Regions from separate parts of the Synechococcus sp. PCC 6716 genome, predicted to be linked through region 2. Evidence: predicted binding sites of a transcription regulator. Region 2 holds the regulator's gene; the other holds the start of a gene.
What was found. The regulator HrcA, encoded in region 2, represses chaperone genes, less so after heat shock. The targets are predictions, from matches to a motif close to TTAGCACTCNNNNNNNNNGAGTGCTAA.
Positions count from the first base shown of each region.

Region 1: a site for HrcA is predicted at 14,111-14,137, ahead of groES (co-chaperone GroES). Genes of this name have one in related genera too.

Region 1 covers NZ_JAKLTU010000001.1:225,340-246,722, reverse strand. Annotated here, with positions in the region: gene trxB (thioredoxin-disulfide reductase) at 1-631, shown strand, start outside; gene L5220_RS01170 (sulfite exporter TauE/SafE family protein) at 631-1,386, shown strand; gene L5220_RS01165 (hypothetical protein) at 1,399-2,886, opposite strand; gene ispD (2-C-methyl-D-erythritol 4-phosphate cytidylyltransferase) at 3,031-3,753, shown strand; gene L5220_RS01155 (hypothetical protein) at 3,729-4,118, opposite strand; gene L5220_RS01150 (aldo/keto reductase) at 4,231-5,412, opposite strand; gene L5220_RS01145 (hypothetical protein) at 5,544-5,753, opposite strand; gene L5220_RS01140 (DUF3318 domain-containing protein) at 5,760-6,410, opposite strand; gene L5220_RS01135 (IS200/IS605 family accessory protein TnpB-related protein) at 6,464-7,747, opposite strand; gene tnpA (IS200/IS605 family transposase) at 7,770-8,168, shown strand; gene moaA (GTP 3',8-cyclase MoaA) at 8,350-9,309, opposite strand; tRNA gene L5220_RS01120 (tRNA-Asp) at 9,433-9,506, opposite strand; gene L5220_RS01115 (bifunctional folylpolyglutamate synthase/dihydrofolate synthase) at 9,539-10,804, opposite strand; gene L5220_RS01110 (MORN repeat-containing protein) at 10,832-11,620, opposite strand; gene L5220_RS01105 (ammonium transporter) at 11,733-13,244, shown strand; gene L5220_RS01100 (carbohydrate ABC transporter permease) at 13,234-14,049, shown strand; gene groES (co-chaperone GroES) at 14,233-14,544, shown strand; gene groL (chaperonin GroEL) at 14,599-16,236, shown strand; gene L5220_RS01085 (hypothetical protein) at 16,481-16,951, opposite strand; gene L5220_RS01080 (cysteine desulfurase family protein) at 16,962-18,131, opposite strand; gene L5220_RS01075 (RNA-guided endonuclease InsQ/TnpB family protein) at 18,348-19,655, opposite strand; gene psaB (photosystem I core protein PsaB) at 19,954-21,383, opposite strand, start outside.
Region 2 covers NZ_JAKLTU010000016.1:9,582-19,278, forward strand. Annotated here, with positions in the region: gene L5220_RS08800 (EI24 domain-containing protein) at 1-160, opposite strand, end outside; gene L5220_RS08805 (hypothetical protein) at 209-385, opposite strand; gene L5220_RS08810 (NfeD family protein) at 551-979, shown strand; gene L5220_RS08815 (glycosyltransferase family protein) at 1,020-2,363, opposite strand; gene L5220_RS08820 (NUDIX domain-containing protein) at 2,401-2,850, shown strand; gene L5220_RS08825 (RsmB/NOP family class I SAM-dependent RNA methyltransferase) at 2,792-3,790, opposite strand; gene L5220_RS08830 (DUF561 domain-containing protein) at 3,806-4,546, opposite strand; gene hrcA (heat-inducible transcriptional repressor HrcA) at 4,584-5,654, opposite strand; gene L5220_RS08840 (sugar phosphate nucleotidyltransferase) at 5,860-8,385, shown strand; gene nblS (two-component system sensor histidine kinase NblS) at 8,440-9,697, shown strand, end outside.

The DNA.
Region 1 (21,383 bases), on a different contig from region 2:
CATTGGCCACACCCCCAATACCCAATTATTTAAGGAGTTTCTGGAACTGGATAGTGTTGGCTATATCCTGACCCACCATGGCACCCAGACCAATGTTGCTGGGGTATTTGCCGCTGGGGATGTTCAGGATCATGAGTATCGTCAGGCGATTACGGCGGCGGGAACGGGGTGTATGGCGGCGCTGGAGGCCGAGCGGTGGCTTTCGGCACAGGGGTTGATTCAGGAGTTTCACCAGACGGTTGAGGAGGCCACGGTAACCGCACCCCCCACGCCATCCGCCTCAGGCACCGTAGAGTTTGATCCGACGGCCACAAAGCACCGCGGCAGCTATGCCCTGCGCAAGCTCTTCCACGAGAGCGATCGCCTGCTGCTGGTGAAGTACGTCTCCCCCACCTGTGGCCCGTGCCATACCCTCAAACCCATTCTGGATCGTTTGGTGGATGAATTTGAGGGAAATGTCCAACTAGTTGAAATTGACATCACTGAGGACAGCGCCATTGCCGAGCAAGCGGGGGTCACCAGCACCCCCACCATTCAGCTGTTCAAAAATAAGGAACTGCTGGAGGTGATCGTTGGCATGAAGCCCAAAAGCCAGTACCGCGAGACGCTGCAACGGTATCTGAGTGCCTGATGAGCAGCCTTGAGATACTGCTGATTGCCCTAGCGGGGATAGGGGCAGGGTTCATCAATGCCATTGCCGGTGGGGGCACCCTCATTAGCTTTCCGATCCTGGTGGCGGCGGGGGTGCCGCCGATGGCAGCCAACATCACCAGCACGGTGGCATTGGTGCCGGGCTACTTGGGGGCAACGCTTGCCCAGCGGCAGGATCTGCAAGGTCAAGGGGCACGGCTGGGGTTCCTGGTTCCCGCTAGTGTGCTGGGGGGGATCAGTGGGGGTGTTTTACTCCTGAGCACCAGTGAGCGGCTGTTTGGTTTTTTGGTTCCCTACCTCATTCTGTTGGCGGCACTCCTGTTGGCACTGCAAGACCCAGTGCGGCGCTGGCTCTTGCAACGGAGACCGCACGGGGGCGGCGGCAGGCTGGCGTGGGCGATCGCCCCGGTATTTCTGGCAGCGCTCTACGGCGGCTACTTTGGCGCAGGGCTGAGTGTGATTCTCCTAGCCACGCTGGGGATGGTACTGGAGGATACCTTGACCCGGCTCAATGGCCTGAAACAACTCCTCGCCTTTGCGGTCAATGGGGCAGCCGCTGCATTTTTCCTCTTCTCGGGACAGGTGCTGTGGCCAGTGGTGCTAGGGATGGCGATCGCCGCTGTCACTGGGGGGCTACTGGGCGGTAAGGTAGCTCGCTTTGTTAAGCCCCGGGTGTTGCGCGTGATTGTGATTACTGTGAGCGTCATCGTGGCTATTCTCTACCTCGCCTCCTAGGGAGATCCGCAGCTAGGACTGACGCCGTTGGAGATCCCGCTCAAGAGCCTGCTGTAAACTACGGGTTTGATCGAGGACGGTTTCAATCCCCTCACTGTGGGTTTGGCGGACAAAGGTAATTTTCAGTTCCTCTAGCCATGTTACCAGTAACTCCTGAATGGCTTTACCCACCTGTTCGCGCTGCATTTCTTGGATGAGGGTTTGACCAAATTTCTGCGCCAGTTGACTGACTAGCAGGGTGCCTTCGCGCGGAAGGCTGGCTTGGCTGTGGGCACTGCGCTCTATTAACCCTAGCAGGCGATCGGTAAGCTGTTTGGCAATGTCGTGCCGCCACTGAGCCGGTAGTTGCTGGAGGGCAGGAATTTCCGTCAGGCGGCGATAGGGCGGAGCTTGGCGAAACACTTGATCGACGCTGTAAGCCACCAGTGCCTCGATGTCTGGCCGCAGTTCCGGGATCACTCGGTACAGCACTACCTGAACCATCAGGGCAGCCACCTCCCCCAGTTCATCCACATCATTGCTGGCCGCCAGATCCCGGGCATGGGGGAGCCAACGGCCAAATTGTCCCCGCTGGATGGCTTTTTGAAGCTGAGTGAGCACCTGCAGAACCACCACTTCAGAAACGTCCGTGGCGATCGCCGCCACCACCCCCTGAGACGCTTGCTCTTCGAGGCTATCTAGACAGATCACGTCCGCTTGGTCAAGGCGAATAACAACTGGGATAATCCGCAGCCATCCCCATGTCGGCGCTAACCACCAAAAGGGGAAAAAGAGCAGGGCATCGTACCAGCGCCACAGCATGGCATCCCGCCAATGGTACGCCCGATACTGGCGACTCAACCAAAAGGTACGCGCCAAAAACTCCACAAAAAACAGCAGGTTAAAGGGAATATCAATGGCATCAAAGTGGTTGATAAAATTGCCATCCTCACCGTAGGCGCGCCAATAATTGCTGGCCATCAGGGGCACAATGTGCTGCTCAAACCATCCTAGATTCTGCTGCCAGTCGTTGGCGTTGATGTAGGCCGGACTCCAAAAGCGTGAAAACGCCTGTCGAGACGAGGCCTCACGATTCCCAAATACCTTAAGCCGCATCAGGTTCTTAATGCGCTCAAGGGTGCCCGTTTTGTTGGCAAGGGCAAAGGGATCGGTGTCCACTATAACTTCGCTGTGCCGCCGCAACTGTGCCAGTAAGGCTGCGGTGGCTGGGGCATCTACCCCCTGCGTTTCAATGGTTTGCCGCAGTTGGGCAACCATGGCGATATACTGCTCGGTTTCGCGGTGGGGTTCAATGCCTTTGATGGGATCGTACAGTGGGGCGATCGCAAAGGGCTGAGGAACGTAAATGATGCGCTGAATCAGCGGAATGCGAACTTTCCCCAATAGCCAAAAGTCCCGTAGCGGAATATAGGTGAGGTCAAAGAGCACTAAGAGCAAGTTCACGCTGGCGATCGCCACCATGATGCGTTCGTACGTCCGGTTGAGAGGCTTATCAAACATCAGCACAACTCCATCACACCGCAGCTATTCCAGTCTCTCCTATCGCGCTGATCTTGGGCTGGCGTTACTGCCCAAAAAAATGAGGAGCGCATGGAAGTACGACCATCTGTGGCAAGATGGGGGCGATGTAGAGTTTGATCACCAATGCACATCCTCATTCCTGCGGCTGGAATGGGCAAGCGGATGGGGGCTGCCCAGAACAAATTACGCTTGAGCGTGCTAGGGCAACCGCTGCTGGCATGGACCCTACAGGCGGTTGCTGCTGTACCGGCCATTGAATGGATTGGCATCATTGGCCAGCCCGAGGATTTCCCGGTTTGGCAGACCCTCATTACCGATTTAGCCATTCCCCAACCTATCATGCTGATCGAAGGGGGTGATACACGCCAAGCATCTGTATATAACGGCTTGCGCGCCCTGCCTACCCATGCCAGCCACGTCCTGATCCATGATGGTGCCCGCTGCTTGGCTACACCCGCCTTAATTGAGCGGTGCGTTCAGGCGCTGGAGACCTATGACGGATTTGTGGCAGCGATACCTGTAAAAGACACGATTAAAATCGTGGATGCGGCTGGTGTCGTGAGCCAAACACCGGATCGCAGTACGCTGTGGGCAGCACAAACGCCGCAAGGGTTTCGGGTCGATTACCTCCTCAACGGTCATGCCACGGCGGTAGAGCAGGGCTGGGAGGTGACCGATGATGCCGCCTTATTTGAGCGACTCGGGCACCCCGTCCACATTGTCATGGGTGAAGACACCAACCTTAAAATTACAACTCCCAGCGATCTCCCCCTTGCAGAGCGCATCCTACAGCATCGCTGGGAGCATGGCTTGGGTCCCCCTTATGCCAAGGTTTCAGGGCAGTAGCCCAAGCCCTGAATAAACTGTTTGCGAAACGCTTCAATGTCATCGTAGTTGGGAGTCCCGTGGGAGACCACAGCCACTTGGTAGCGGCGCATCACATCTACCATGGGTTGTCCCGTCTCGAGTGCCCATAGTGCCATTTTCAACGAAATCCCCGGCGTGTAGGGAAACCCCAACTCGTTTAAGAAGGCGCGAAAGTTTCCTGCTTGCTCATCAGATAAGGGTGTGTGCATTTTAACCCGCACCACCCAGCCATCCACCTGATGAATTACTGTGACAAACTGAACCGGCAACTTAGCATATTCGTGTAAGAATTGCACAACCCGCAGGGTAAGGCTGGCGTTGCTCAGGTGGTAGATGAAATCCATAGTGTGACCCTCTTACCCTTACACTTTCATTGTCGGTGACCCACCTACTGCCGCCTAGGGGAATTCTCCGCGATCGCGTGGGGGAAACTCCCCAATCTCCCATGAGGGCTGTTCACGCTTGTGACAGTCGTTTTTGCGCCGCCCCCGCAAACAGTTGGTGGGCGCTCTTGAGAATGGCAGGAATGGCTTGGCGATGGGGACTCTTGGCTAAACAGGCGCTGAGGTCTAACTGATCAACGTGAGCTGCATTAGCTCCCGGAAACCAGTGGCCGCCGTTCCCGAGTAGGTTATAGCGCATACGGGCATAGTCCACCAAGTCGTAGGCTTGGGCTAAGTTCCACAGCCAAAGAATCGTAGGAATATTCACCTCGCCGGGCGTGTGGTGATAGGGCGGCAGCCCGTGGTGCCATGTATGGTACCAATCAGCGCCAAGGCGTTCAATGGCAGCCTGCTCTAGCCGCGCTACAATCGGCGGCAGCAGCGTCTCGGCTTGGTTCAGTAGGCTTAAGACCTCGAGATGGGCCTCAAAGTCACTGGGGCGAGCTGCCCCCACACTGAGGGTATGCACCTGAGGATGAGAAAGACAAAAGAGATCGTTAAAGACCATTGGGCTCAACGGAGCGCATAGCTGGGAAAGGCGAGGGGGTGGGTTGTACAGCATTCCCCCTTTGTCCGCAGGGCTAATGATAAAGACCCCCATATCCCGGGCGTGAGCGTCTAGAATGGCAGGCCAATTCTGTTGGTTGATGTAGTACCAGTGCAAGTTCACGTAGTCAAACACATCACTGGCGATCGCTTGGCGAATCACCTCAAGACTGCCGTGGGTAGAAAACCCCACAAAGCGGATACGGCCTTGGGCTTGGAACTGGCGCACCACCTCCAAGCATCCCCCCGGTCGCAGTACCTGTTCAAGGTGTTCCGGTAAGTTAATGCCGTGGATGCCCAGCAAATCAATGTAGTCCAGCCCCAGATTCTGCAATGAGGTTTCTAAATTCTCACGAAAGTCTCTGGCATTGGCTCGCGGCCCAACCTTGGTTTGCACAATCAGTTTTTCTCGGGGCAAGCGCGGCAAAATTTTGCCCAACTGCACTTCCGAGGTACCATAGCCACGAGCCGTTTCGATATGGTTAATGCCGAGGTCTAAAGCTCGCTGGATAGTCGCTTCTAAATTCCGCTGATTCTCTGCCGGAATGGTGCTAGGGGGCACGTCCTGCCATGAAAATTGGTAGCGCATCCCCCCACAGGAGAACACTGGCATGGCTAAATTAGTGCGACCAAAACGACGATAGAGCATTGGACTCCCCCTTCAGAAATTCAGGCGGCAACAAGTTCAGCAAAGACGAGTGTGGCCTCCTGTGCGAGCGCCGAGTGGCATCGGTCGCGGTGGTACAAACGGAGAGCCGTGGCCATTGAATGTCCGCTGGTTCAAAGGGAACTGTCTCGCTTTTTCTTGGTGACCTGTCGCCATAGGGTTGGCACAAAGAAAATGAGAAACGCAACCTGAGCGGTAAAGGTCCAGCCGTAGTACCGCACTACAGGATGGAGATCAAGCTGCCCCATCACCCCCAGACTGGCCATTGTCCAAAACAGAATAAGCGCCGGCACCAGCAGGCGACGATTGCGAGAGGTAGCCATCCGGGGTTACTGCGGTAAGGTGTCAGTTTGCAGGTTTTGCATCCGGGCTTTGGCTTTGGCGGCACTTTTTTTCAGCGCCTGTAGGCGTAGCTCATAGCGTTTGCGTTGGCGACGGTTGGGGCTTTGCTCAATGAGTAGTTTGAGGGCACTGCCCAAACTTTTGTAGGCATTGGGCAGCTCGTAGCCGAACCGCGTGGCGAGGGCGATCGCCCGTTCATCTGCTGCGATCGCCTCCTTAAGAACTTTTTCACCGTTATTGCGTTGATACAGTCGCCAGCCAGAAAAGCCACATAGTCCCAGTGCCAGCAACAGGAGTAAACCATCCTGTACCCAGAGTTCACCCACGGCGCCACCCAAGCCAATGGCTAAGGCCGCCATTTCCCAACCGTCGCGAGGAATAGTGTCATTTTGAATCCGCGCCACCTCATGCCAAAAGAGTAAATTACGTTGATCCTTTGCCAGTTGATCCCACCGCGCTAGGTCGATCTGAATTTCCACCTCATCCTTGCCAATTTCTTCGCAGGTAATCAGAGGCGGGTTCACGCCACTGGCCGGCTCAATCATTACCCAGCTTTGCAGTTCAGGCGGTAGCAGTGCCTTGAGGCGGCGCAATTCTGCTAAGTCAGAGCGAGCCACTGAGGAAGCAGCAGAGGTCATAGCACAGTCCTAAGATATAACGTTATTTTACAGCTTGAGAGTATCTATGAAGCTCACACCACCCGCTGACGCGAGGTAGTGGTGTCGGTGCTAACCTGAGAATTGAGAGTCCACAGGTCACACAAATAAGCCCAGCTTCTAGGCGAACGTCCAGGTCTTTTGCTGGAACGTTCCTCACTGTCCTTTCGGCAAGTGAGCTTAAGAATCCCTCTGGCAGCGATATTCTGACTTCCATTCAGGTCAGCGTTATAACGTTTGCCAGAGGTAAATTTTGCCAGAGCATAGTTTGTAGAGTCGCGCCGCACAACTCCAGAGCCGTCATAAGCCAACTTAGAGGTATAGGCAGCGATGACATCAACTGTCTGACCCCCCACCTCTTGCCACTTCATCTCCGTATAGTCCCGAATCATGGCTTTGAGCCACCCATGAAAGCGCTGGCGCAGGTTGGAGCGTTTCCGCCCACCTGTTGCTTTCCACCCCCTCAGATTCTCAAACACGATGGCTTGATCGTTGAACTGCTTAGCAATATTCACAATTCGCTTGGAAACGATATGGGCGATTTGCTGGTTGATATGACGGCATTTGCGATAGGTATTAGAGCAGAATCCCTTGTGCAGGTTCCCACCCTTACCCATCGTCTTACTTGCTCTGACTGACACCGTTGCCGTGGTGTTGATACCCAAATCGACAGCAACCACATTAGTATTGGCTTGCCGCTTTTCTGGATGACACTCAAAAGGAACGGAAAGATGGCAGGCTTGCTGATTGAAGACCAGCGATGGAGATAACAATTTATTGCTATCAACCGTATGTCGTTCTCGCAGTCCTGAGACCTGAACCGTTGTCCAAACCCAATCTGAACCTGTGAAAACCTTAATCTCTATCTGCTCATAGCCGTGCAGTTTGTAGCACTGCCCTTTGTATAGAGATGGATAACACCCAGCATTCGCATTGAGAGTCGGTGGTTTTGCATCCCGTCGATTGCGGATGCCTGATTGCCATTTCTGGTATCGAGTCACAAAACTGCTAACCTGCCCTACCGCAAAGGCAATTGCAGCCCTGCGATAGTAACTGGGGAACTTGTGAAACGCCTGATCAATGCCAGGATATTTCACGTCAGGGTTCTGACTCGTTTGATGCACCAATCTTTCTACGGCAGGAATAACTTTCTGACTGCTCAGGGTTCCCAATTCCGACCAATGGGTAAAGATAACCCCTACCAAATGCCTGCACAAACGACGATAAGCCTTCACCGTTTCGGCAAACAGCAATCGCTGTTCAGCCGTTGAGTTTAGGCTCCATTTGTCAGTGCGAATAATAGGTTGACGGATTATCATAAAGCAATTGTACCAGCATAGTGTGAGACTCAACCCCTACGGACACTGTTTCGGAGCCATCAATATTCATATAGTGTTTGTAACTAAATACAGACACCCTGTGATTACAGAAGAGATTGAAGCGAGGCTGAAAAGCATGATGGCAAAGCTCTGTGAAACGCAGGGTTGCCTCCTTATGGAGTGCAAAGCTGATTTGGGAACAAAAGACCATATTTACTTGCTGGTAGAAATGCCGCCCAAACTAGCATCGTCAGACCTTGTGAATATCCTCAAAACCATCACTAGCCGAGAAATCAGGAAGGAATTTCGTGCTTTCCTAAACCCCTACTACTGGAAGCCTTTCTTCTGGAAAAGGGGGTATGGATTTGTTTCCGCTGGTGGGGCATCTCTGGAAATCCTGAAAGAGGATATTGAGAACTAGGGCTACAAGGACTAGATCTATTGGCAATTCCGCTTTGCTCCATTGCCGCAACCTAACCCCACCCTGCTAAAGCGAGGATGGGGAGTGCGGTCTAACTTTGTTCAACCACTCAAAAAACCGAGTTATCTAATCTCTGGCATCTTATTGCCATTTGGAATTGGTATGTTCTAAGAATATGGCGCTAACCTCCGATCTGATACATGGCATGGTGAACTTCAGCAGCCCGAATCGCCGGTTTCATGCCAAGAACTTGTTGATAGGCCTCTTGTCGTGCCTGAGCATCCAGCCCCCGCAGAGCGACCCCCGCTTCTTTGAATAAACATGCCCGCAGAACCCCATCCGCCGAGAGTCGCCAGCGTGAACAGTGATGACAAAAAGGCTGCGACTCTGAGGCAATGAACCCAATCTGGGCACCACAGGCGGTGACAAAGTTAAAGGACGTGGCATCTTGGGGACGGGGCACAGGTTGCAGATCGTAGTGACCTTGGAGTTGGCGAATCATCGCTGCCGCACTGATAAATTGACTATGGGGTAGATGACAGGCATAACCAATGCGCATTAGCTCCAAAAACCGTACCTCAATCCCTAGGGATTTTGCGTATTCCACCATCGAAACTAGCTCGTGATCGTTGACCCCCTGCATCACCACCATGTTGAGCTTGACCTGAAACCCTTCGTTCACCGCACGGGCGATCGCCCCTTTCACCACCTCCAACTGTTGTCCATGGGTAATGGTTGCAAAGGTGTGCGAATCAAGGCTATCTAAACTGATGTTCAGCCGCCGTACTCCATACTCTGCCAACACACCTAAATAACTAGATAAACGCAGGCCATTGGTGGTCAAGCTCAAGTCTGGCACCCCCACCGCTGCTAACGCCGCGAGAATTTCAGGAAATTCTGAACGCAGCAGTGGCTCTCCCCCCGTCAGCCGCACCGCCTCCACCCCTAGGGCAACCAGTTCTGCCACAATGGTCGCGTATTCCGCCACCGTCAGGTAATGCTGTGGCGGCATAAAGGTTGCGTCTGTTGGCATACAGTACGTACAGCGCAAATTGCAGCGATCGGTAATCGAGAGACGGAGCTTGCGAATGCGCCGCTGGTGAGTATCTACAAGGTGTTGGCTTGGGGGACTGGCAACCATAACCATCCTACGTGACATCCTCCCGACACTACCCCTACGGGTACAGGGCGGGACGTATTGCTTCCCGAACCCCTCATTAGTTAAACCCAAGGGCAGGTTCCATTCACCTACTCTTGAGAGCAACGGGACTGACGGGGCTCGAACCCGCAACTTCCGCCGTGACAGGGCGGTGCTCTAACCGATTGAACTACAGTCCCAATTTTTGAGCGATCTTTAACCTAGCAAAACCCTACAGCGCTGTCAATACACCATTGCGGTGAACCCCTAGCACGACCGCAATGAGATAGAGGGAACCACACACAACCGCATGGGGAGGGGATGCCGCTAACGCCTCTAGTATGCTGCCAAAACACCGACACTCTGCCACCTCAGGACAGCATTGGCGTGCCAGCGCAGCTAAGGTATCGAGGTCGGCGCTCTGGTGCGCAGGCACAGGCACCAGCCAGAGGCGATCGCCCCGTCGCAGAAGTTGCTGGAGAATCCCAGCGTGATCTTTGTTGGCCAGCATCCCCACCACCCAAGTCACTGTCGGCCACCCCAGTTGATCCACGTACTGCCGCAGGTAGGCGGCTGCTGGCGCGTTGTGGGCACCGTCAATCAAAAGGTCTTGCCCCTGCCAAGATAACCATTGCAGTCGCCCTGGCCAGCGGGTTTGCGCCATCCCAATTTCAATAGCCTCAGGCGCAATGGACCAACCCTGCTGTTGGAGTTCTTGCACCGTGGCGATCGCCAACGCTGAATTCACCAGTTGCATCTCCCCAGCAAGGGGCAATGGATAGTCAATCCCCCGCCAAGTTGCCCACCCGGGGCGCGCCGACCACTGAGCCGGTTCAGGCCACACCGCAGGGCACTGTAGTTGCTCTAGGCGAGTTTGGATGACCGCTTGCGCTTCTGGTGGCACCGGCCCAATGATTGCGGGTCGGTGGGATTTGAGAATCCCCGCCTTTTCACTGGCGATCGCCCCGAGGGTATTGCCGAGGCGCTGCCAATGATCCCAGCCAATGGAGGTAATCACACTCACCAAGGGAGGTGGGCAGACGTTGGTGGCATCGAGCCGCCCCCCCAGCCCCACTTCGATAACTGCAATGTCCACCCGCTGCTCAGCAAAATACAGCCATGCTGCAGCAGTGACCAATTCAAACTGACTGGGCTGGTAGGTCAGTTGGGGGAGCACCCCCTCAATCCGGTGAATCAGCGCTAAGAAATCGTCCACGGCAATTGCCGCACCATCAACGCAAATGCGCTCACACCAACTCAACAGGTGGGGCGAGGTGTAGCGACCAGTGCGATAGCCCGCTGCCCGCAGGACACTGTCAAGGTAGGCGCAGACTGAGCCTTTACCATTGGTGCCTGCCACATGGATCAAAGGAACCCGCTCCTGCGGTGCTCCGAGGGCACTTAAGAGTTCTTGGATAGGCTCTAGCCCCAAACGCACCCCAAAACGACTGTAGGGTGCGAGGGCTGATGTAATGGCATCTGTTGACGTTAAAGGCACAGAATGAGAGCATCCCCCAAACGAATGTTAGCGGGGTTCGCGGCGACCGTTCCGCCATGTTGCCACCAAGCGGGAGCCGTCGGGCAGTGTAAACACCCCTTGCCCATCGAACAGGCCATTGCGAAAATTCCCCGTATAGCTGGTGCCATCCCCAAAGGATAGCGTCCCCATTCCATGGTACTGACCCGCTTCAAATTTGCCTTCGTAGCGGGTACCGTCGGCAAAGGTTAAAACACCATCGCCATGGAACTGGCCATTTTGGAAGTTGCCTTCGTACCGTTGACCATTGGCCAGCTCTAAAATCCCTTTGCCATTGAAGACCCCATCCACAAACCCGCCTTCGTAGCGACCCCCATCCGCATAGGTCAGCAGTCCTTGGCCATGGTAACGACCATTGCGAAACTCCCCCTCGTAGCGGTTGCCGTTAGCCATCGAGAGAATCCCTTGACCGTTAAAACGACCATTCAGGAGTTCTCCTTGGTAAGTGCTGCCATCGGGGAGGGTCATTGTCACATCCCCCGTAACCCGCTGACCTTCATAAACAGCAATTTGCGCCATCGCTGGGGGCAACGGCAGAGTCAACACCCCTAACCCCATCAGGGCAAGAAAAAGGCTGTTGGGGGCGATCGCCCGAGGGCGGACGAGGGCAAGGCTAGGGCAACGCAAATTAGTCAGCACTGGATACTCCGAACACTTGCGGGCAATTGCAACTTTCTTAACTGGCACATGCAGCAACCTATGCAGAATTTGGGCAGTGATTCCGGTATTTTGTAATTGCTGATACATTTGGCCGCGCTCCCCTTCAGGGATGATCAAGCAAGGAATTGCGTATATTGCTAGTTTGCGGCTCAACCCTTGGTATCCCTTAAGAGTTGAGGCTGGCGGGGGTATCTGTAAATTGTCTTCGCGTGACTGGAAAACTAAACCTATGAAGCTGCGCTCTGTGTCCCGTCGTTGGTTGCGTTTCAACCATCCCTTGAGTTGTTTGCTGTACCTACCCCTGCGCCGCACCCTGCTGGTGTTTGCTGGGATGATTGGGGTGCTCTCGGCAACGGCTGCCCTTGGCCAAGATACTGCCGCCTCGAGCGATATTCCCGAAGCCGTGGCGGTGGTGCTCAATACGCTCTGGGTTCTTTTTGCAGGGGTGTTGGTATTCTTCATGAACGCGGGCTTCGGTATGCTGGAGACCGGCTTTTGTCGAGCTAAGAACGCAGTCAACCTCCTCTCAAAAAATCTCATCGTCTTTGCCCTCTCCAGCATTTCCTTTTGGTCCATTGGGTTTGCCCTCATGTTTGGGGATGGCAACGCCTTCATGGGTTTGAGTGGTTTCTTTTTGCTAGGCTCCGATAACAGCCCCGCTACCGAAAACTACAGCGGAGTTTACGACGCTCTGAGTTGGGCAGCAGTCCCCTTGTACGCCAAGTTCTTTTTCCAACTTGTGTTTGCCGGTACAGCCGCCACCATCGTGTCAGGGGCAGTTGCTGAGCGCATTAAGTTCTATGCTTTTTTTGTCTTTAGCTTGTTGTTGGTGGGGATCTCCTACCCAATTACCGGTCACTGGATTTGGGGTGGGGGTTGGTTGCAGAAGATGGGAATGTGGGACTTTGCGGGTTCAACGGTGGTTCACTCCGTCGGTGGTTGGGCGGCCTTGATGGGGGCAGCACTGCTTGGGCCGCGCTTAGGCCGCTATATGGAAGACGGCTCAGTGGCGGCGATCCCTGGCCATAATTTTGCCATTGCTACCCTTGGTTGCTTAATTTTGTGGTTAGGGTGGTTTGGCTTTAACCCGGGTTCGACCATGACCGCAGATCCACTAGCGATCGCCCACATTACGGTCGCAACCAATATGGCCGCCGCCTTTGGTGGGGTTACGGCAACGGTAGTCTCCACCTTGTACTTTGGTAAGCCGGATCTCTCAATGATCATTAACGGCATTCTGGCAGGCTTAGTCGCCATTACTGCCCCCTGTGCCTTTGTTACCCTTGAGAGTGCCATTCTCATCGGGATCGTAGCTGGTATCATCATTGTGTTTTCAGTGGTCATTGTGGATCGTCTCAAAATCGATGATCCGGTCGGTGCCATTTCCGTCCATTTGGTCAATGGTATTTGGGGGACCTTGGCGGTGGGTCTATTTGCCGATGGCCCGGGGAGCCTCTACAAAGACGGTCCCCTTAAGGGGTTACTGTGGAGCGGGGATGTGACTCAACTGTGGCATCAGTTAGTAGGGGTGCTGGCAGTGGGGGGCTTTACAGTACTCTTTAGTACGGCAGTCTGGCTCTTACTAAAGGTAACGATGGGGATTCGCGTCTCCCCAGAGGAAGAAATCGAAGGGTTGGATATTGGCGAGCACGGGATGGAAGCCTACGCTGGGTTCCTATTCCGCGAAGAGGTCAAGGGCTTTGTGGATCTGCTGAAACGGATGTCTGGCAGTGGCCGCTAGGCTCCGCACTGTTGGGTTGTCGCTGCTGCTGGGGCTAGGCGCCGTGCTGCTGCTGAGTCCCTTAATCGTTGTGGTGTGTACCTCCGGCTGGCCTGCGGGTGCACTTCCTAGCCAACTGCTGCCGCCTCAGGGGTGGACATGGCAGAGCTACCAAAGCGCTTGGGAGCAGGGACATTTTATCCGTGCCTTTGCTAACTCTACCCTAGTGGCATTGGCGGTAACGGCCTGCCAGCTATTTACGTCGGCGTTGGCGGGCTACGCCTTAGCGCGCTTACAGTTTCGCGGCCAGCAGTTGATTCTGGTGCTGATGCTGGCAACGCTGGTTATTCCCTTTCAACTGCTGGTGATCCCAATCTTTTTGATCTTGAAGGCAGGCCATCTGATTAATACCTACGGCGCGTTAATTCTACCAACGGCTGCCAATGGCTTCGGGGTCTTTCTGATGCGGCAATTCTTCTTGACCTTGCCCATGGCACTTGAGGAAGCAGCGTTCTTGGATGGCGCTAGCCGCTGGCAGGTGCTGTGGTATATTTTGCTGCCCCTGAGCCGGCCTGCCCTTGTTACGCTATTTATCTTTACTTTCATTGGCGAGTGGAATGACCTGTTTAAGCCCTTGGTGTTTACGACAAAACCGGAACTGGTGACGGTGCAGCTTGCCTTGGCGAACTTTCAGGAACAGTTTACAAATGACTGGCCGCTGATGATGGCCGCTGCCGTGATTGCTACGGTGCCCGTGATTGTGTTGTTTGCCCTTGGCCAGCGACAGTTGATTCGCGGTATTGCCACGACTGGCCTGAAGTCCTAGGGTGCCGTTCGGAAAACCGTACTGCAACCCGAGTTGCGATCGCCAATCCCCTCTCGCTACATTAGCACTCGGAGGTAGAGAGTGCTAACACCAACGTCTCGACTCCTTGACTGCTGCGCGATCGGACAGAGCCGTGCAGCATGACGTTTACCCTTATTCTTACGATTGGGAGATCAGTACGCTATGGCAGCCGTATCTCTAAGTGTTTCAACTGTAAAGCCTTTGGGCGATCGCATTTTTGTCAAAGTCAGCGAAAGTGAAGAACGCACGGCTGGGGGCATCTTGCTGCCCGACAACGCCCGCGAAAAACCCCAAGTGGGTGAAGTCACCGCCGTTGGCCCTGGCAAACTAAACGACGACGGCAAACGCCAGCCAATGGATGTGAAAGTGGGCGACAAAGTGCTGTACTCCAAGTATGCCGGTACCGAAGTCAAGCTAGCCGGTGAAGACTACGTTCTGCTTTCGGAAAAAGACATTCTGGCAGTGGTTGCCTAATCACTTGCCTTGCAACATCTCATTACTGTTGAACAACTGAGGTAGGAAACACCTATGGCAAAACGTATCATCTACAACGAAAATGCTCGTCGCGCCCTTGAAAAAGGCATGGACATCTTGGCTGAGTCCGTGGCTGTCACCCTTGGCCCCAAAGGTCGTAACGTCGTCTTGGAAAAGAAATTTGGTGCCCCGCAAATCATTAACGACGGCGTCACCATTGCCAAAGAAATTGAACTAGAAGACCACATTGAAAATACGGGTGTGGCTCTGATTCGCCAAGCTGCCTCTAAAACCAACGATGCCGCTGGCGATGGTACCACCACCGCTACCGTGCTAGCTCACGCCATGGTCAAAGAAGGGCTACGCAACGTTGCAGCCGGAGCGAACCCCATCTCCCTAAAACGCGGCATTGACAAAGCCACTCAATTCTTAGTGGATAAAATTGCTGCCCACGCTCGCTCCGTCGAAGACTCAAAAGCCATTGCCCAAGTGGCAGCCATCTCTGCCGGTAACGATGAAGAAGTGGGTCGGATGATTGCCGATGCCATGGACAAAGTAGGTAAGGAAGGGGTAATTTCCCTTGAAGAAGGCAAATCCATGACCACCGAATTGGAGGTCACCGAAGGGATGCGCTTTGACAAAGGCTACATCTCTCCCTACTTTGCCACTGATACCGAGCGGATGGAAGCCGTTCTCGATGAGCCGTTTGTTCTCATCACCGATAAAAAAATCACTCTGGTTCAAGACCTCGTGCCCATCCTAGAGCAAGTGGCACGTGCGGGTAAACCCTTAGTGATTATTGCTGAGGACATCGAGAAAGAAGCGCTGGCCACCCTAGTGGTGAACCGCCTGCGTGGGGTACTCAATGTGGCTGCCGTTAAAGCTCCTGGCTTTGGCGATCGCCGTAAAGCCATGCTGGAAGACATTGCGGTGCTCACTGCCGGTCAGGTGATTACCGAAGATGCGGGTCTGAAACTCGACAACACCAAACTGGATATGTTGGGTAAAGCTCGCCGCATCACCATTACTAAGGACACCACCACGATTGTGGCCGAAGGTAACGAAAAAGCCGTGAAAGCCCGTTGTGAGCAAATCCGTCGGCAAATTGAGGAAACCGATTCCAGCTACGACAAAGAGAAGCTGCAAGAGCGGTTAGCCAAGCTGGCGGGTGGCGTAGCCGTGATTAAAGTGGGTGCCGCCACCGAAACTGAAATGAAAGATCGCAAGCTGCGTCTCGAAGATGCCATCAACGCGACCAAAGCAGCCGTTGAAGAAGGCATTGTCCCCGGCGGTGGCACAACCCTTGCCCACCTAGCACCCGAACTGAGCAACTGGGCTGCGGAACACTTAACCGGTGAGGAGCTCATTGGAGCTAACATCGTTGAGCGCGCCCTCAGTGCTCCGCTGCGCCGCATCGCTGAAAATGCTGGTCAAAATGGAGCCATCATTTTTGAGCGGGTCAAAGAAAAAGACTTTAATGTAGGTTACGATGCAGCCAAAGACGAGTACGTCGATATGTTTGCAGCTGGCATTGTTGACCCTGCTAAAGTCACCCGTTCGGCGCTGCAAAACGCAGCCTCTATTGCTGGCATGGTGCTGACCACCGAGTGCATTATCGTCGATAAACCCGAGCCAAAAGATAATGCTCCCGCAGGGGCAGGCGCTGGCATGGGGGGTGACTTCGACTACTAGTTTCTTAACGAACTAGTATCACCCACGATTCATTACCAGTGGCAACGTAACCTGTTCCAGAGTTAGACAACTCACAACGGGATCAGGAATTAGGTAAAGCGGGGAGTGACTCTCCGCTTTTTTATTGGGCTAAAAGGGAGCAGTGTCGGGTAGGCGGACTCACCGTGCGTGTCGATTCCCTTTGTGCATACTCCACTCAAAATTCTGCTACCGCTGAAGCCTAGGCCACTAGCTCCGTCGGATTTCATTGCTGAGACGAGTTCGATCCAGTTTCTTCGTGGGGTAAAAAAGGTAGGCTCTCCCACCATGTTTGATAATTTTTGGTCATTTCGTGCCACCAATCTGGGGGTTGGTTCAGGGCGTGTTGAAGGCGATCGCGTTCCTGTTCAAGGCGATGCAGGTTTTGCTCTAGTTGTTGATAGGTAGCTTCTAAGGTTGTCAACTGTTGGCTAAGGGCTTGGTATTGCTGTTGCCAGTGGTCGCGATCGCGCAATAGGTTATGGTTGTCGGCGCTTATTTGTTCCAGTTGTTGCCGCAGTTGAGCGCACTCAGCTTGGCATTGACTAAGTTCCCTTTGATAGCGATCGCGCTCTTTCTCAATGGGGGAGGGGTGTTGCGCCCACCGCAGGAGGGTGAATAGCAGTATTGCGGTTATCCCTATGCCGTAAAGGGTCAGGGCGAAGGAACCTTGATCAGAGAGCGTCGCCAGTAGCATAGGTGTGCCTTTAGCTGAGAGACATGGGAACCGCAGGCGCGATCGCGTCGGCCAGATACTGCCGCAGTACCATAACCAACCAATCGATGTCCTCGGCAGTGGTCTGGTGCCCCAACGTAATGCGGATCCCCGCTTTGGCTGTGTCCGGATCGTACCCCATGGCCAATAGGGTGCTGCTGGGCTGGGTCTGACCGCTGTGACACGCCGAGCCAGCACTAACGGCTATCCCCGCCAGATTCAGTTGGCGGACAAAGGTTTTGCCATTGAGGGGCTGACCGTGGCGATCGCGCAGGATCACACTTACATGATGGGGCAAACGCTGCCAAGGATGACCAGTGAGTTCTACTTGGGGATGCATCTGCAATTGTTGCCAGAGGCGATCGCGCAGTTGAATCAGCCGTGGGTGCTCTGTCTCTAATTCCGCAGCAGCACGTTCCGCCGCAACCCCAAATCCCACCAGTGTCGGCACCGCCGGTGTGCCAGAGCGCAGTCCCAGTTCTTGGCCGCCACCGCGCAACAGAGGCTCTAGCGCTAGCCCCGAGCGCACATAGAGGGCACCGGCTCCTTGGGGGCCATAGATCTTATGGCTAGACAACGATAGTAAATCGACCCCTAAGCGCCGCACATCGAGGGGACATCGCCCAGCCACTTGCACCGCATCGGTGTGAAAGCGTACCCCCGCCTCCTGACAAATAGCCGCCAACTCAGCAATGGGTTGCAGCGTCCCCACTTCACTTTGGCCATAGATCACTGAAACAAGTACGGTATTATCCCGTAGAGCTTGGCGCAGTTGAGCCGGTTCCACCTGCCCCCAGCGATTGACCCCAAGATAGGTCACCTGCCACCCTTGGGCAGCGAGGGCAGCGGCTGGCTTAGCGATAGCCGAATGCTCAACGGCAGAAATAATTAGATGTTGTGGCGTGGAGTACTGCTGGGTGATCCCCGCCAAGGCCAAATTATCGGCTTCCGTGCCCCCCGAGGTAAAAATAATTTCGTCAGCATGGGCGTTGATTAAGGCTGCCACTTGCATCCGTGCCTGCTCTAGGGCGATCGCCGCCCGTTGACCCCACGCGTGAATACTAGCGGGGTTTCCCCACTGCTGCTCATAGGCCGCCAGCATTGCCGCTAAGACCTCGGCACGACAGGGCGTGGTGGCACCATAGTCAAAATAAAGTTGCATCGGTGGGCACGAATCACGGCAGATCGGGGCTGCTCGTTTGGAGTTCCCACAATGACATCCTCGGTATGCTGAGGCAGTGGCTGGCAAGTCCCCTACGCTAATTCTACCGGATCAGTTTCGGAGTCACGGGGGCTGCCAAAGCGTTCGATTTGCGAGAGCACCCGAATCTGACCGGTAGTGACACTCCCCGCCGTGGAACGGCGAGGCTTCTCTAAGTTAGGCTAGAGCAAAACCAATCTGCCCTAACTTGACCTTAGAAGGGGCTGCCACAGCCCCTCTACACACTCCACTCAACTCGATATTGAGCTTTGTGCTTACCTTTCTCATGATGTTGCAGGCTCCATTACAGTCTGCATTGATAAGCCATCCTTGCGCAGTTCGGTACAGACCTCTAAGAATTCGTTTTCCTGATGCCTTCCACCCTTCAGGTTTTTCACCGAACGTAGGCAAGAAGTCATTATCAAAAAACGAGGCTTGAGACGTATACGATTCTTCGGTTTCGACTAATCGAATCCCGACAATTAAACAAAGCTGCTCAATTCGTCCAAACACTTTGTAGTGCGGAATTTGCACGAATTCCTGATTCGTTTTTGCACCCAAATTGATTTCATCTTTCTGCCCGTTGTTTCGACCGTAGATGATAGTATCGATGTCGTTTTCCAAGCAGAAGTTGACGACCCACCGTGCTGCTTTGTTGATGTAGTCTCGCACGTAGCAATTTCGCTTATGGGTATTAAGTTGGATTCGCTTCGAGGTCGCGCCCTTCATGGATGGCTTGCCATGAGTCAGAATCGATTTGAATTTGGCAACCTGCTTATTGAACCATTGGTTTCGAGATGTCAACCCTCTACCATCCAACACAAAGGCAAGTCCAGTATTTGTCACGCCGGCCAAGAGGTTATTCAGGCCTGGGTCAAGCGCTAAAACGTTCTCAGGACACAATTTGCAGCATTGAGCAGTCTTGTCCATCGTGAAGTGAACATACTCAACAACCCACTGCCCATTCGTCGGAATGAATCGCAGTTCTCGAATCTGCACATCCTTTAATCGTTCTGGTAACGGGATGTAGAACGCATCTCTTCCAAATGCAGCTTTCCCACCGTTGCCCAAAGGAACTCGAATCAAGCCTTTCTCTACTTTCAGGGATTGCCCCGTGAATACGACTTGATACAACCCGCCTTTGGTGCGGTATCGCGGCAATTTTGGTTCATGTTCGAACTGCCCCAGTTTGAACAGTTTTGAGAGTGATTTGAAGCTTTTGAACGCCTCATTCACAGATTTCAACACTTGCTGTGCAGCCTGAGAATGTAACAGCTTCCCGTTTTCACTCTCCTTCAGTTTTGCGTAGAGGTTGACATACTTCAGAACCTTGAACGGTTTCCGTCCTTGCTCAAAGAAGTATTGCCGAGACTCATACACGCCTTGGTTGTAGAGATTGTTGGCAAGACGCGCTAACTCAGTAAGCAACTGAGCAAGCTGCTTGTCAGGTTGGAAACTATCTTTTTGGACGGCTAAAAACATCATTAGGTTAAGATGGTATGCAGTTATTATAGAGGCCGATTTACGTGAATAGCAACCGTATGAGAGAAGATGGCATACAGCTAAAATCGACTCGTCATTGCACGTATCAGTCAGGACATCACTTTGTCTGGAGAAGAATGTCAAGACTGATTCTGCCTACTGCCGTAGGCGCGGGAACCGTTCTGTATCCCCGTCGGGAACGAGCGAGGGTTTATCCGGTTCCCGAACCCTCCGGTTTCTATAAAAAATCCCCCACCAGAGCAGCAGGGGATTTTCTAGACGTTAACCTAACCTAGCTAGATCAACCGTACTTCGAGGCGGTTGAAGCAATCAGGAAGGCGGCGTAGGTCAAGACATACCCGACGCTAAAGTGAGCTAAGCCAACCAAACGAGCTTGCACGATAGAAAGCGCCACTGGCTTATCTTTCCAACGCACTAAGTTCGCTAATGGTGTCCGCTCGTGCGCCCACACCAAGGTTTCAATCAACTCTTGCCAGTAACCGCGCCAGCTAATCAGGAACATGAAGCCAGTGGCCCACACGAGGTGACCAAACAGGAACATCCATGCCCACACGGAGAGGTTATTGGTGCCAAAGGGATTGTAACCGTTGATGAGTTGAGACGAGTTCAACCAGAGGTAATCCCGCAGCCAACCCATAAGGTAGGTCGAGTTTTCATTGAACTGTGCCACGTTGCCTTCCCAGACACCAAGGTGTTTCCAGTGCCAGTAGAAGGTGACCCAGCCAATGGTGTTCAGCATCCAGAACATCGCCAGATAGAAGGCATCCCACGCAGAAATATCGCAGGTACCGCCCCGGCCAGGGCCATCGCAGGGGAAGGCATAGCCGAAGTCTTTTTTATCGGGCATCAGTTTGGAACCACGGGCATCCAGCGCACCTTTCACCAAAATCAGGGTGGTGGTGTGCAGCCCCAAGGCAATGGCGTGGTGAACCAAGAAGTCACCGGGGCCAATGGTTAAGAAGAGCGAGTTGTTGCCACTGTTGATGGCATCTAACCAGCCGGGCAGCCAGACGTTACCGTAGTTGGGCCAAGCAGTTGCAGCAATACTATCGGGATTCGACAGCAGCGTGTCAAAACCGTAGAGCAATTTACCGTGCGCCGCTTGGATAAACTGCGCAAAGACTGGCTCAATAAGAATTTGCTTTTCAGGGGTGCCAAAGGCCACCACGACATCATTGTGAACGTACAGACCTAAGGTGTGGAAGCCCAAGAAGAGGGAGACCCAGCTAAGGTGGGAAATAATCGCCTCTTTGTGCTGCAACACCCGATCCAACACGTTGCCTTTATTTTGTACCGGATCATAATCCCGTACGAGGAAGATGGCACCATGGGCAAAGGCACCCACCATCAAGAAGCCAGCAATGTACTGGTGATGGGTATAAAGAGCCGCCATGGTGGTGTGATCTTGGGCAATAAAGGCATAGGGCGGCAAAGAATACATGTGCTGTGCCACCAAGGAGGTGATAACCCCTAAACAAGCCAAGTGCCACCCCAGTTGGAAGTGCAATGAGTTGTTGTAGGTTTCGTAGATGCCTTGGTGGGGCATGTTAAACGGCCCCTCTACCTTCGTTCCAAAGAAGTCTTTGGCATCCATCATTTCTTTGATGCTGTGGCCAATACCGAACTGGGTTCGATACATGTGACCGGCAACAATGAAGAGGACGGCGATCGCCAAATGGTGATGCGCCATATCGGTGAGCCACAAAGACT
Region 2 (9,697 bases):
GCACCGCCACGAAAGCACTAATAATCAAGGCTGTGCCCAGTAAAAAACTCACGATCGCCGGTAGCAGGAGGTAGGCCCACAAACGATGGCGGGCAATAAAGCGTAAGCCACGACCAAAGGCGAAAAATCCCCGCTGAAACCGCTGACTTACCGACCACATTCGTCCCAGCACTGGTCTGCCTTAGAACCCATTCGGGGGGATCCTAGCTTATCCGCGGCGGGGTGGTGTGCCCTCATCATCCGGGGGGGGCGCATCGGCCATCAGGTGAGTCGTGTCGGTGCGATCGTTCTGGGATACAGGGGGCGTACCGGGTCGCCAAAGCCATGTGGCCAGCACTCCCAAGGTCAGTATTCCCACCAACAGTGGCACAAAAAAGTTAGTCATTATGATTACTCGCGTGGATTTCATGATTAATTACATACTGACAGACGTGGTGTCTTTTCAGCGTAGGTTACCTGACGCCACACGACTGGGTTCAGTTCCGACCATGGCGGCCATCTTAAGCTATGGTTGAAATGAAACTTTGGGCTTGCAAGAGTAACGATAGTGATGGCGCTGTCACCCTTCTGGATCTGGTGTATTGCGGCAGTCATTCTCTTTTTGATGGAGTTTTTTCTGCCCACCGCTTTTGTGGAAGCCACCCTCGGCATCAGTGCATTGATTGTGGCCTTCACCTCGTTTCTAATTCCCAGTTTTCCCCTACAGGTGGTGCTCTGGATTCTGCTATCGGTGGTGGTGGTCTTCCTAATGCGCCGCTATCAGCCGAAACGCACTGCCCCAATTCTCAAAGAGGGGGCTGAAGCACAAACGATTAGCCAAATTTTGCCGGGGAAAACAGGGCGGGTACTTTACGATGGCATTTCGTGGCAAGCGCGGTGTGATGATCCTCATCTGGCGATCGCCGAGAATCAGCGAGTGATTGTTATTGGCCGCCAAGGCACGACCCTCATTGTGGTGCCCGAAGACACCATTTCATGATGAACTCCCCAAGGGGTAGTCCTGTAGTGGTAACAATGCACTAGAGACGATGTCCCTTGTCTGCAATCTTTAACGTTAAGTCCACTAGCTTTGCTGCTGCTCCAGGGTCTCCTACGACGTTCTGTAATGCCGCTTTCATGGCAACCAAGTCTTGGGGATGCTCTAAGTAGTAAAGAATCTGCTGTGCCACTGCGTGGGGATCAAGGGGGCCGACGAGCTCCGGTACGATTTCTTGCTGTGCCCACAGGTTTGGCCACGCTTTGTAGCCCAAGCCTTGCTTGACCAGTTGCCAATCCATCTCTGGGGCCTGAAGGAGTTGCCAGAACTGCCGCCAACCCAACCCTTTGGCCACTAATGCCCAAAACACCAAGGCGGTCCAGTGCCGACCAATGGCAGGCAGCGCCACCAGTAACCCCGCCAAGCCATCCCAAGGATGCGCCCGCTGTACCCGCAGTTGTTGTGCCGGCAGGAGCACGATCATGGGCACATTTAAGGCCGCTAGCTCAGCAGTGTTGGCACCAACGGTTGTGACGGCGATCGCCACTTGGCGCAGCAGCGGATAATTGGGTAATTGCTGCCACAAATACACCTTGGTGCCCTTGGGAGTTTCAAGGTAGGGAATGCCCTCTGGTGGTTGCTGCAGTTGAGCCGTTGTGCCAGCAATGTGCTTTAGATCGGGGTTATGCTGCGGGTCAGCATAGCGACCCAAGGTCTCGAGGGTGAGGGTGGGCGCCACAGGAATGACACATGCAACAGGCGGGTTCACCGTGGCTAAATGATCGGCGATCGCCAAGCAGAGGGGCACCCCCAGTTTGAGCTTATTTGGCTTTGACCCCGCCATCAGTGCAACCAACGGCGTGTCGGCTGCTATGCCCAAGTCTTGGTGCACCTGCGGTTGCTCCCCACGCCCAAGGGTTTGCACATCGGTCATCAGATCTCCAATAACCGCCACATGGGCACGGGTTGGTGGCAGCGGCAGCAGACGGCGCAGAGCAATCACATCGACCCAGCGGTGCCAACGCGCCTGCCATTCACAGTAGAGAATGCAGCGATAGCCTAAGCGTTTCGCCAGCAGCACCGCAAACAGTTGATCGCCGCCTAGAAAAACCACAACCCCGTGAGGGAGCCAGTCCCAACCGCTAGAGGTCGTTTTGGTGCACAATAATCGCCAAAATTCTTGCACCGGCAACACCCGATCCACCCCAGGATAGCAGCGGGCAATGTCCGCCTCGCGGCCACTGGCATGGGGACAGGGCACCATTACGACCGAGATGCGAACCTGATCTGTAGCCTCCTGCCGCAGAGCCGTAACGTAGGGATACACCCACGTTGCCAACTCCCCGGGGCCATTACTGAGAACAACAATATCCTGTTCTGCCGCCATGTCCCCTGTTGCGTTACCCTATCCTTGCTACCGTACCATGAAGCCTTCGTCGATGTACCGCAATCCTGCACCCACAGTTGACATCATCATTGAACTGTTAGATTATCCCCAGCGACCCATTCTCCTGATTGAGCGCCGCTATCCTCCCTTAGGTTGGGCTATTCCGGGAGGCTTTGTGGACTACGGCGAATCGGTGGAGGTGGCCGCCCAGCGCGAAGCTCGCGAAGAAGTGAGCCTTGAGATCACACTCCAAGAATTACTATATGTGTACTCAGATCCTGCTCGAGATCCCCGCCAGCACACCCTCAGTACAGTGTTTATTGCCACAGCCCACGGTACGCCCGTCGCGGCAGACGATGCAAAGGCTGTGCATGTTGTACCCCTTGATCAGTTGCCGTCTTCCCTTTGCTTTGATCACGCGCAAATTCTCAAGGATTATCTGCACTGGCGGCAGACGGGTCAGCGGCCTCGACCGCATCAGTTGTAGCTTGCCAACACAACCAGTTGCTCAGTTCGGGCATTGGAGTTGGCTCTCCCTCGCCTTGATGCTGCCACAGGATGGTAAAGGCTCCTGCACCTTCCTGCTGCTGCGGCCAGAGGCGATAGCAAGGCAACTCACTTAGGTGAGACTGATAGGCAGCCAGTTGGGGAACAGTCTGGGGGATAAATTGGGGATACTTGGCACTAAACCACTTGGCCACCTCTTCGTTTTCTTCGCGACTAAAGGTACAGGTGCTGTAGAGGAGCCAGCCTTGGGGGCGCACCAACGCCGCCGCTGCCGCCAGAATTCGTTTTTGACGGCGTTGATTATGGCGCAAGGTCAGGGGATGGAAACAGCCCTCAGCGGTCTGGCCTTTGGCTAGCAGGGACTGGCCGGAACACGGGGCATCGACGATCACCACCTCAGCCGTCTGAGGCAAGGTTGCTGCTAAATCGGCACTATCACAGCAGGTGACCCCCACTGGATGAACACGACAGCGTTTGAGGTTACTAATTAGCATCCCTAGGCGCTTAGGGATTGCTTCATTGCAAAGTAAGTAATCGGGCTTGAGGGCGCGCCATGCCAATAGACTTTTGCCTCCCGGCGCTGCACAAACATCAATGATCAGGCTAGGGGAGGGGGGCAAGGAAAGGAGGGGAACAGCCGCAAAAACGGAGGAGCTATCTAGGCAGTAGTAGGCACCTGCTTGGTGGAGTGGATGTTGCCCCGCCCGAGTGCCCACGGCCAGTCGGCTCACCCATGGGGGTTGCCAAGGGAGAGGAGGAAGGACTGGAAACGGCGAGGGGGTAGGGGGATCCTGGCGCCAGAGGATCGCTGGCGGTAAGGGCTGAGGGATGAACAATGCTGCCAAAAAGCGTTCCCGTTCGGCAGCAGCCTCAAACAGGCGTTCCGCACAGTTGAGCGCCAAACGGGAGGGCTTGACCACTGCTGCTAGGGAGTGTTAGGGGGCAACGGCCACAGCGCGATGAAGGGCGTCCGCTAGGGCACGGACACTGGCAATCATGGCGACTTCACTGTTGAGTTGGTTCACCGCCGAGCCAACGCCAACCCCAGCAGCACCACTGGCGATCGCCAAGGGAATGGTGACAGCTGACAAGCCAGACGCACAGAGAACGGGAATGGAGACGGCCTGAGAGATTTCGTAGGCCGCCGCAAGGGTCGGAGCAGCCTTTTCAATTAGACCTAGAGTGCCACTATGGCGCGGTTGACTGCTCGTTCCCCCCTCCGTTTGGATGACATCTGCACCCGCCTCTACTAAGGATTCCGCTAGGGTTACCTGTTCATCCAGCGGCAACGTGTGGGGCACTGTCACCGAGAGCATAATTTGAGGCAGCAAGGCACGGGTTTGCCGGGTCAGTTCAAGAACTTCCGTGGCACTGAAGACACGGCCTTGGGCATAAAAACTATCGTAGTTGCCAATTTCTACGAGATCTGCACCTGCTGCAACTGCCTTCACCAGCAGGCACGGATCCACCGCAGACACACAAATGGGCAGCGTGGTAACCTCTTGGGCAATCCGCACGAGATCTGGATCAGCAGCAATATCCACCAATGTGGCTCCGCCATGCTCTGCGGCGGTGACCACCGCACGAACGCGATCGCCATCAAAATTGTTGAGGCCACTAATGATCTTCAGTACTGAGCGCTGGGCAAATGCAGCAGCTAAACGCGGATGCAGCATAAACTTGAAACTTCCAAATAATAGTCGTTGTTCTATCCTATCCTGAGACGGCATAGGAACGGCTGACCTGCTCGGAAAGGTAATCGGCAGCCGTGGCCACCAAGGGAATGATACGAGCGTAGGACATGCGTGTTGGCCCAAGAATACCAATCGTGCCAACGGGGGCGTTCCCGCAGCAGTAGCAGGAATAGACCAAGGTGCAGCAGTGCATTGGCGCAAGGGCATTTTCAGTGCCAATGCGAATTTGCACTTGGGAAGAGGCGGTGTAATCGGGGCTGATCAAAGGAGTGAGCTGATCCTGCTGATCCTCAAGGAGGTGCAAGAGCATTTGCACTTGTTCCACCTGCGAGAATTCCGGTTGCTGCAACACATCGGCAAGACCACTGACCACAAGGGAGGTGCCTTCTTGGGCATAGCGTTGGCTCAGTTGTTGAAACAGGGACTGGAGGTTTTGGCCATAGTCCTGAAAGTCAAGGTCTAATTGCTGCCAGTCAATGAGCGTTAAATCAACTAGCGATCGCCCCCGCAATTGATGGTTCAAAAAATTTGTTAACACCTGCAATGTCCGATCCCGCAGGTCAATCTCTTGCGGTTCACTGGGCAAGGAAATGACTGCCGATTGGGTTTCATAGCTATCCAGCACTAGGATAACCATCACCTGTTGCGCATCCAGCGCCACCAGTTGAATTAAACGGATGCGCCGCTCTAGACTGTTGGGCAAGGAAATTAATGTAATGTATCCACTCAGATCAGATAACAGTTGAGCAGCTTGACGCAAAATTACTTCCAAGCGATCGCGCCCCCACAAAAACTGCTCGGCCAAGAGGGACTCAGCTTTTTGCGCCACATCGGGGATAGGCTGAACTAACTCATCAACGTAGAGACGGTAGCCAGAGTCCGAGGGAACACGGCCGGCGGAGGTGTGGGGTTGGTAAAGCAGGCCACTGCGTTCTAGCAGCAGCATAATATTGCGCACCGTGGCGGGGCTAACCTTAAGGTTATATTCGGTGGCGATCGCCTTAGAGCCAACGGGTTCTGCCGTTGCAATGTAGTGGTTGATGGTGGCACCAAGAATTTGCTTCTGGCGATCGTTCAGTTCAATCGTCATAACCCCACACATCCCTAACGTTGATCGTCTGTGCTTCCTTTTATCTATAAACCAGTGAACGATGATTCAGCAATGCAATGAAAATCTCATAGGTGCTGCACCTAAATAATCGTTGCAATCTTAGGTCTGGGGTCTAGTTGCCCTAGGGCGTCCCCTAGACTAGAAAGTAAGGATACCCGTCAAGATACAGCGGAAGGAGGTGAAGTTGCGCGTCGTCCTTATGGCTGGAGGCAGTGGTACACGGCTGCGCCCCCTCACTTGCGACTTGCCCAAGCCAATGGTGCCAGTGGTCAATCGTCCTATTGCAGAGCACATTCTCAATCTGCTGCGCAGCCACGGCTTAGATGATGTGGTGATGACCCTGCACTATCTCCCTGATGTTGTGCGCGATTATTTTGGGGATGGCAGTGAGTTTGGGGTGCACCTGAGCTATGTGGTTGAGGAAGAGCAGCCCCTTGGTACCGCTGGCTCTGTGAAAAATATTGCCCACCTGCTGGCGGATCCCTTTTTGGTGGTCAGTGGCGACAGCATTACGGATGTGAACCTCAGCGAGGCCATTCGCTTTCACCACCAACACCGTGCTCCCGTTACCTTGATCTTAGCTCGAGTGTCCAATCCCAAGGAATTCGGGATTGTCTTTACGGATGAGGAGGGGCGGATTCGCCGCTTTCTCGAGAAGCCCTCAGCGGGGGAAGTCTTTACAGATACTGTCAACACTGGTATGTACCTGCTCAGTCCAACCGTGATGGACTATCTCAGCGGCGGGACAGAGCGGGACTTTTCTCGAGATTTGTTTCCCCTGTTGCTCCAGGCAGACGTGCCCATGTACGGGTACATTACCGATGCCTATTGGTGCGATGTGGGTAGCTTGCAAACCTATCAGCAGGTGCAGCGGGATGCCCTCTACGGTCGAGTTCAGTTAGACATTCAGGGCACTGAGGTACAGCCGCGGGTGTGGGTGGGGCGCAACACCACCTTGCCCCAAGATATCCAGCTAGAAGACCCGATTGTGCTTGGGAATAACTGCCGCCTTGGTGCGGGCGTAACCCTCGCTGCAGGGACGGTGCTGTCAGATAACGTCATTGTTGGCAATGGCAGCCAACTGCGCGGTGTAGTGGCTTGGAATGGGGTGTTTGTTGGCGATGATAGCCACCTCGAGCACTGCATCTTGGCTCGCCATGTGCATGTGGATCGCCACGTCACTCTCAACGAAGGGGTGATTGTCGGTACCCGTTCAGTGATTGGGGAGGAGGCCAGCCTCAGTCAAGGAGTGCGGCTGTGGCCGGGCAAGCGGATTGAGCCGGGGGCGATCGTTAACGAAAGTTTGATCTGGGGAACCACAGGGCAGCGGTATCTATTTGGCCAGCGGGGGGTGGCGGGGGTGGCCAATGTGGATATTACCCCAGAGTTTGCCGTACGTTTGGCGGCAGCCTATGCTTCCACCCTTGAGCCGGGCACCAGTGTACTTGTTTCTCGCGATCAGCGCAGTGTCTCGCGTATGGTGGCGCATGCCCTGATGTCGGGGTTGATGTCTGTGGGGATTCATGTCTTGAATTTGGAGGCGATCGCCCTGCCCATTGCCCGCTTTGCGGCTCAGACCCTTTCGGTGAGCGGCGGTATTCACGTTCGTGCCCACCCCGATCGCGCCGATCAATTGCTAATTGAATTTTTTGACCATAAAGGCATTAACCTGAGTCGTGCCCGCGAACGCCAGATTGAAACCGCCTACTTCCGTGAAGATATTCGCCGGGTCATTCTCAGGGATGTGGGGACGATGGCACAACCCAACAATAGCGTTGCTGCCTACGCCCAAGGGTTTGAAAAATGGCTGAATACAAAACTGTTTTATGGCAACCCCGCCAAAATTGTTATTGACTACGCCTATGCGGTATCGGGGGTGGTGCTGCCACAAATCCTCAATAAGTTTGGCTGTGATGCAGTGGTGTTGAATGCAACCCTGCACCCCACTCCCCTCAATATTTTGGAGCGCCAGCGTCTGCTACGGGAACTGGGACAAGTCGTCACAGCACTGTCCGCCAGCTTAGGGGTACAGGTGTCCGCCAATGGCGAGCGGCTCACCCTTGTGGATAACAGTGGCGCGGTGGTCAGCGATCAGGAACTCACAGCACTAATGACCTACTTGGTCTTGCTGACCCATCCCGGCAGTACAGTGGCTGTTCCCGTCACCACTTCCAGCGCAGTGGAAACCATTGCCCAGCAGTTGGGGGGGCACATTCTGCGCACCCGCACCAACCCTACAGATCTAATGGAAGCCTGCCAGCACCACAGCGGCGTGGTTCTTGGCGGAGCAGCGGAAACGGGCTTTATTTTTCCCCAGTTGCATCCGGGCTTTGATGCCATGTTTACCATCGCCACCCTCATTGAAATGCTGGCCTTGATTGGTAAGCCCTTAACTGCGATACGCCAAGAGCTACCCAAAGTTTACTACCATCACCGTGCTATCCGCTGCCCGTGGATTGCCAAGGGATCCTTAATGCGCCACCTTGTGGAAACCCAGCCACGGGCACACCTGAACTTGATTGATGGGGTTAAAATTGGCGACCCCAACACCAATAACTGGATCTTGGTCTTGCCCGATGCCAGTGAACCCTTAGTGCACCTGTACGTCAACAGCCATGACGCGGCGTGGAATGAGCAGATGTTGCACCGTTATACGCACCGCATTGAACAATTCGCCCGCCTAGAAACGGTGGCAGATGCAAAAATATAAGAAGAACTCGTAAAATTAGATAAATTTTTTGTACTTTTAGGCAGCATGGTGGTTTTGAAAACAACAGCTCAGGGGGACATTAAGGAAGCGTTTCGGGCGATCGCCCGCTGGTGGTCAGAATTTAAGATTCAAACCCGCCTGATGGCCACAGCAACGCTGGTGGTTTCGATCATCATGAGCGCGCTCACCTTTTGGGCAGTGAACACCATTCAAACCAATGCCCACCTTAACGACACCCGCTATGGCCGGGATCTGGGCTTGCTACTGGCTGCCGATGTTGCCCCCCTCATTGCCCAAGGGGATACGACCGCCGTGGCTGAGTTTTCCCGTAAGTTCTATGAACGTAGCGCCAGTATCCGCTACATCCTCTATGCCGATCCCACAGGGGAAATTTACTACGGTCTACCCTACTCTGCCCCCCAAGTCGAAAGCGCCCTGACCCTCCGCCGCCGCATGCAACTGCCCGAAAGCTATCGCGAGCGGCAAGAGCCACTGGTGCGCCAACATCAAACCCCCGATGGCCTAGTGGCAGATGTTTTTGTGCCCCTGAGCTTTAATGGTCAGAATTTAGGCGTGGTGGCGATCGGCATCAATCCTAACGAAACCTTCATAGCCTCTGCTAGCCTCACCCGAGATCTGACCATTGCAGTGTTTGTCTCCCTCTGGATCATGGTGATTTTAGGCGGCGTGTTTAACGCCTTGACCATTACTCAACCCATCAAAGAATTGGTACAGGGGGTGAAAAATATTGCTGCGGGCAACTTTAAGCAGCGGATCAACCTTCCCTTTGGCGGCGAACTGGGAGAGCTGATTACCAGCTTTAACGATATGGCAGAGCGGCTGGCCTCCTACGAGGCCCAGAATGTAGAGGAACTGCAAGCTGAAAAAGCGAAACTGGATACCCTTGTTTCCACTATTGCTGATGGTGCGATTCTGCTGGACACTGAGATGAGGGTTATTCTGGTGAACCCCACTGCCCAGCGGCTATTTAACTGGGAAGGAATGAACGTCATTGGCCAAAGCGCCTTGAGTTGCTTTCCGGCGCCAGTCTGCGAGAAACTGACCTGTCCACTGTTTAAGGCCTCCTCCGGCCAGTCGGAGGGGGGTGAATTTCGGGTCACCTTGCAGGAACCCAGCCCGCGATCAGTACGGATTTTGCTGACTACCGTCATGGATGCCCAGCGGGAAAAACCCAAGGGAATTGCTATTACCATCCAAGATATTACCCGTGAAGTGGAACTCAACGAGGCCAAGGCACAACTGATTAGCAATGTGTCCCACGAGCTACGCACGCCGCTGTTCAACATCAAAT